DNA from 2 places in the Lentilactobacillus buchneri genome. Region 2 is predicted to be linked to the other one. Evidence: predicted binding sites of a transcription regulator. Region 2 holds the regulator's gene; the other holds the start of a gene.
What was found. The regulator Rex, encoded in region 2, represses fermentation and respiration genes when NADH is low (regulators of the CRP and FNR family bind a similar motif). The targets are predictions, from matches to a motif close to TTGTGAANTANTTCACAA.
Positions count from the first base shown of each region.

Region 1: a site for Rex is predicted at 1,384-1,401, ahead of adhP (alcohol dehydrogenase AdhP). Genes of this name have one in related genera too.

Region 1 covers NZ_CP073066.1:41,802-45,232, forward strand. Annotated here, with positions in the region: gene KE627_RS00275 (HAMP domain-containing sensor histidine kinase) at 1-532, opposite strand, end outside; gene KE627_RS00280 (response regulator transcription factor) at 529-1,215, opposite strand; gene adhP (alcohol dehydrogenase AdhP) at 1,471-2,487, shown strand; gene KE627_RS00290 (ISL3 family transposase) at 2,560-3,431, opposite strand, start outside.
Region 2 covers NZ_CP073066.1:211,918-215,348, reverse strand. Annotated here, with positions in the region: gene KE627_RS01130 (ABC-F family ATP-binding cassette domain-containing protein) at 1-657, opposite strand, end outside; gene KE627_RS01125 (redox-sensing transcriptional repressor Rex) at 845-1,477, shown strand; gene groES (co-chaperone GroES) at 1,704-1,988, shown strand; gene groL (chaperonin GroEL) at 2,082-3,431, shown strand, end outside.

The DNA.
Region 1 (3,431 bases), 170 kb from region 2:
GGTCAGTGACCTGTGCGTACCCAATCAATGAGCCATTCTTCTTTGAAAGCAGCGGTTCTGAGCCAACCAGAATTTGATGGCCATTATGTCTGGTGGTAAAAATTTTCCGCTTGCTGGCAGAATAAAACTTGGCCGTACTCTTCCGTGATTCAAATAATTCCTTGCCATTGACACTGTAGACATTGACTAAAATATTATCGCGGGAAAAATTAACGATCAACGAATTGGAATACAAATCGTTGCCATCGGCTTGTGTCACCTGATCGTTACTGTCGGTGATCTTTGGCTTCAAATAGTGTCCCACATCGCTTTTGGTCAATGGTGAGGCATAATTGGTCAACCTTGAAGAAACGGTACTCAAGGTATTGTCAATGTGCGAACGTTCCTGTTGAAATAAGACGTTGGTAAATCGATTAAAAATTAAGCATGAGAAAATAACAACAATCGCTAAAACACCAATGGACGTAAAAAAAGCCCACTTCCATTTTAGCGATGTCTTTCTTCTCTTTGGTTTTGTGTTGGGTTGGTTCATGACCGCATCACGTACCCCGTACCTCTAACTGTTTGAATATAACTGTTCTCACCTGGACGATCAATCTTGTTTCGGAGATATCTGATATAAACATCGACCACGTTGGTTTCAACTTCGGAATCATAGCCCCATACTTTGGTAAGCAGAACATCTCGAGCCAGGACAACGTCAACGTTTTCCATCAAAGTCAGCAACAATTCATATTCACGCTTTGTGAGGTTAATCACTTCATCGCCACGACGAACAATTCGACTTTCCTTTTCAATGGTTAAGTCTTTGAACGTAACTGATTTCTTGTTGTTCTTTTGTTGATCATTTTCGATTTGAATTCGGCGAAGCAAAGCCCGGATTCGAGCTAAGAGTTCCTCAATCGCAAAGGGTTTGACAATGTAATCATCAGCGCCATGATCAAAGCCCGAAACTCGGTCAATAACAGAGTCCCGCGCGGTCATCATGATAATTGGTGTGTTCTTCTTTTCACGTAGGCGGCGGGCAACTTCCATTCCGTTCAATTCAGGCAACATCAAATCAAGCAAAATGACATCGAAGTTCTCATCCAATGCAGCCTGCAAACCAGTTCTGCCGTTAAGCTCAACTTGGGTATCGTAGCCTTCGTGCTTTAACTCCAGTTCGACGAAACGTGCTAAGTTCTTTTCGTCTTCAATAATCAAAATTCGACTCATAAATGATCAGCTCTCCCATAAAATATCTTAATTTGTTTATTAGTAACGTAGAAACCTTTTAACATAACTCTCATTTTACCATAATTATGAGAGTTTTAGTCTTTTACTTTAATAAAACTTAGAAAAACGGCTAAAATTGCTTGGAAATATTTTTCATTTAAACTAATTTTGTGTAGAAATTCACTTGATAATGCCCAAGGGGACGTTTATAATGAACTTGTTTGAAAATATATTACAAAAAGGATGATTAACCCTATGAAAGCTGCTGTTGTAAGAGACCCAGTTGATGGATATGTTGATATTAAAGATGTTACTTTACGCCCCATTCACCAAGGTGAAGCCTTAGTTCAAGTTGAATATTGTGGATTATGTCACACAGATTTACACGTTGCTGAAGGTGACTTTGGTAAGGTTCCTGGCCGAATCATCGGTCACGAAGGTGTCGGAAAAGTCATTCAAGTTGCCGACGATGTCACTAACTTAAAGATTGGCGACCGTGTTTCAATCGCTTGGTTCTACAGAGGCTGTGGTCACTGTGAGTACTGTATCACTGGCCGTGAGACACTCTGCCGTAACGTTCAAAATTCCGGCTACACAGTTGATGGTGCTATGGCTGAACAAGTCATTGTCCCTGCAGACTACGCCGTTAAAGTACCAGAAGGACTTGATCCAATCGAAGCGACTTCATTAACCTGTGCCGGCGTTACGATGTATAAGGCACTCAAAGTTGGCGACACTCGTCCCGGCCAATGGGTTGAAGTCGTTGGTTGTGGTGGCTTGGGTAACCTCGCTGTTCAATATGCCCATAACGTCTTTGGTGCCCATGTGGTAGCCGTTGATGGTAACGAGCAAAAACTTCAAGCAGCTAAGGACAACGGTGCAGATATCACCATCAACCGTCATGATCCAGATGTTGCCGATCAAATTCAAAAGAAGGTTGGCGGCGTGCACAATGCTCAAATTACTGCCGTTACAACTGAGGCCTTCACTACATCTGTTAACGCTTTGCGTCCAGATGGCAAGTTGGTTGCTGTTGCCCTTCCTAAGGGTGATATGGCACTTAACATCGATAAGACGGTTCTCGATGGCATTCAAGTTGCCGGTTCACTGGTTGGTACCAGACAGGACCTCGCTGAAACATTCCAGTTCGGCGCTGAAGGCAAAGTAAAGCCAATCGTACAAACTCGTCGACTTGATGAGGTCAATGACATTATCGATGAAATGAAGGCCAATAAGATTGTTGGCCGAATGGTTGTTGATTTTACTAAATAAATATAATATTGATCCAAATGAATTAAGGTTCTTCGTCAACTGTTGTTGGTGAACAAAATATTGGAGTTCTAATCACTTGGTGATTAGAGCTCTTTTTGTATGAACTCGAAAAGCGAACAGCACTCTTAGCCGGAATCTGAAGAAGTTTCGGTAACCAAATCCAGTGCGTTTAATGACTTTAATCTTGTTGTTTGAACCTTCTAAGGGCCCGTTGGTGTAATGGTGAGTAAAGGTATTGCCAATTTCATCATGATGAGTCGCTAGGGTCTGGAGGGTTGCCAACATCTCTTCCGAGCAGCCCTCTAAGTGATGGAATACTTGATTATAGTTGGGCCAATCACGGTTTTTGATGGTTTCACGTAACCGATTCATCACGTTGTAAGTTTGCTTGAGCTCGGGATCAATGTCCAATAAAGCATCAACCACATCAGTGGCAGTCGCTGGATAAGGGAAGTTTGTCCACTTACGGAAAGCTTCGTAGTTGAGGTGATTTTCCGGCGTTAATAATAGTTTCCAATAGCGTTTTAGGGCGTGATACTCGCGTGAGGAAGTCGCCAGGGTTTTCATGAGGCGCACCCGCGTCTTATTAAAAGCTCGATTTAAAGCGTTAACCAAGTGGAACGGATCGATGACAACGATGGCGTTCGGAAAGATCTGCCCCACCAATTTGGGATAGGTATAGTTCATATCGGTGACGATAATTTTCACATTTTCTCGCGCAGCCTGGTCGTAATGCTGGAAATACTTTTGAAGCTGATAGATGGTCCTAAAGGGTAACAGGTCGATCAATTCGTGGGTTTCCGCATCCATAAATTCAAAGCTCATCGCGTCGGTGGCGCTCTTAGTGCTTTTAACTTCGTCCATGAGGAGAACTTTTGGTAAATAGTGCCAGTTGGTTTGAAAGTCCCGTTCAGCGCGCAAGAGCTGCCGACCAACGAATGAAT
Region 2 (3,431 bases):
AATGATCAGAAGGGCACCACTATAGTTTTGAATATAACCTTCCAGCCAAGTGATCGTTTCCACATCCAAATGGTTGGTTGGTTCATCTAATATTAATAATTCGGGCTTTTCCAGTAACAATTTGGCCAAGGCAAGTTGAGTCTTCTGGCCGCCTGACAATTCATTAATTGGCCGATCGTAGTCAGCTTCCCCGAATCCAAATCCGTGGAGAACACCACGAATTTCAGCGTCGTACCCATAACCATTGTGCTGTTCAAAGTCGGCACGGATATTGTCATATTGTGAGGAAATCGTTTCATATTCTTCGGTGTTGGCGTCAACGCCCAAAGAACCCATTTGTTTTTCCAGAGCGTGAAGCTTTGCTTCCTGCTCTTTTAGACTGGCAAAGACCGATGCCATTTCAGCATAAATGCTTTTGTCTGAATTGAGTCCGGTATCCTGGGCCAAATAGCCAATCGACAGATTCTTTTTAGTGCTGATTTGGCCGCCGTCGACAGATTGTTCGCCGATGATCATTTTAACCAGTGTCGACTTGCCGGCACCGTTACGGCCAACCAGTGCGACACGGCTTTTTTCTTGAATGGCCAAATTAACTTTTGAGAAAATAGTTTCGCCATTGAATCGTTTGGTTAGATCTTGTGCTTGTAAGATTATCAAGTGTTTGGCCACCTTTCATTTTGTAACTACCAACAATCAATTTTATCATAATTTACACGATTTCAGGAATTATTTGTAAGTAATATTTGAAATATATTTCACAAGATGTCATCTTATGGTAGAATGAGATGTAAATAGGAATTCACAAAGTTCTTTTAACTAAAATGACAAATAGGAGGAAATTTTCTTGACAGCTGAAAATATTCCACGCGCAACCGCTAAACGATTGCCGATATATTACCGATACTTAAATATTTTACACGATACAGGAAAGCAACGAATTTCATCAACGGAATTGGCCGAGGCGGTGCAGGTGGATTCAGCAACCATTCGTCGTGACTTTTCCTATTTTGGTGCTTTGGGCAAGCGGGGTTATGGATACGATGTTGATAACCTGCTTTCGTTTTTCAAAACGATCTTGAATCAAGAGCATCTGACCAACGTGGCTTTGATCGGAGTCGGCAATTTGGGCCATGCGCTCTTGAACTTTAATTTTCACAAAGACGGCAACGTTCGAATCTCTGCTGCTTTTGATACCGACGACAAGATTGTGAACACAATTGAAGACGGTGTTCCTGTCTACCCGATTGAGGAACTTTCACATCAACTGCATGATCAACAGATCAAAGTCATCATTTTGACCGTGCCCTCAAAAGTCGCTCAGTCCATCGCGGACGATGCTGTCGCCGGCGGGGTAAAGGGTGTCTTGAACTTTACGCCAATTCGGCTTCAGGTTCCTGAAGATGTCCTGGTTCAAAATGTTGACTTAACTAATGAATTGCAAACTTTGATTTATTTCATCGAAAACTTTGGCAAGTAAAATATCGAACAAATTAATGAAGAAAAGACCGGTGATCCTGAAAACGCCGGTCTTTTCTTATGCGCTCATTTACCGTCGGCAAGGCAATCTGCAGATAAATTCACCAAGAAATGCGCAGAAATCCTTGCAATTGGTCTGAAAAAATAATATATTATACACAGTGATTAGCACTTTTATCATGTGAGTGCTAATGTTGCTAAAAATTGTTGCAAACGGAGGGACTAACGTGTTAAAACCATTAGGAGATCGCGTAATTATCGAAACTGAAAAAGAAGAAGAAAAGTCGGTTGGCGGTATCGTTCTTGCTGACAATGCAAAAAAGAAGCCGCAAGCCGGTACAGTTGTTGCCGTGGGTGATGGCCGTGTACTTGATAATGGTACCAAGGTTGCACCTGTTGTAAAAAAGGGCGACAAGGTTATGTTTGATAAGTACGCCGGAACCGAGATTGAGGATAACGATCAAACTTATCTCGTTCTTCATGAAAAAGACATCGTCGCAATTGTCGAATAATTATATTTTAACAAGATAATTGCTAATAAGTGAATCATTTGAATCATTCAATGAATCAATAATCAAAAATATTTTTTTGAGGTGAAATTTGAAATGGCTAAACAAGTAAAGTTTTCTGAAGATGCCCGTAGCGCAATGCTCAAGGGTGTTGATAAATTAGCAGATACGGTTAAGGCAACGATTGGACCTAAAGGCCGCAACGTTGTTTTGGAACAAAGTGCCGGTACACCGACAATTACCAATGATGGTGTTACCATCGCCAAATCAATTGAATTACCGGATCATTTTGAAAACATGGGTGCCAAATTGGTTTCTGAAGTTGCTTCAAAGACCAATGACGTTGCTGGTGACGGAACAACCACTGCCACAGTTTTAACTCAAGCAATTGTCAATGAAGGTATGAAGAACGTCACTGCCGGTGCCAACCCAGTTGGAATTCGTCGTGGTATTGAAAAGGCTACTAAAGCCGCTGTTGATGCCCTTCACAAAATGTCGCATGATGTTAAGACCAAAGATGATATTGCTCAAATTGCTTCAATTTCATCTGCCAACACCGAAGTTGGTAAATTGATTGCCGATGCAATGGAAAAAGTTGGTCATGATGGTGTTATTACCATTGAAGAGTCACGTGGTGTTGATACCAGCTTGGACGTCGTTGAAGGAATGCAATTTGATCGCGGCTACATGTCACAATACATGGTTACCGACAATGACAAGATGGAAGCCAACTTGGACAATCCTTACATTTTGGTAACTGATAAGAAGATCACCAACATTCAAGACATTTTGCCATTACTGCAAAAGATTGTTGAACAAGGTCGTTCACTCTTGATCATTGCTGATGACATTGGCGGTGAAGCTCTGCCAACTCTTGTATTGAACAAGATGAGAGGAACATTCAACGTCGTTGCTGTTAAGGCACCTGGATTTGGTGACCGTCGTAAGGATCAACTCCAAGATATCGCCATTTTGACCGGTGCAACCTTGATTACCGATGACCTTGGTTTGAACTTGAAGGATGCAACCCTTGAACAACTTGGTCAAGCTAACAAAGTTAACGTTACCAAGGATTCAACCACGATTGTCGACGGTTCCGGTTCAAACGATGAAATTGCCAACCGAGTTGCTGAAATTAAGACCCAAATCGAAAAGACGACTTCAGACTTTGACCGTGACAAGTTAAAGGAACGTCTTGCCAAGTTATCAGGTGGAGTTGCCGTGGTTCGTGTCGGTGCCGCTACCGAAACTGAATTGAAAGAAAAGAAGTATCGCATTGAAGATGCCTTGAATGCGACCCGTGCTGCCGTTGAAGAAGGATTCGTTCCTGGTGGTGGAACTGCCTTGATTAACGTCATCCCAGAAATTGCCAAGTTGGATGCCGAAGCTGGCGGTGATGAAGAGACTGGTATTCGCATTGTTCTTCGTGCCCTTGAAGAACCTGTT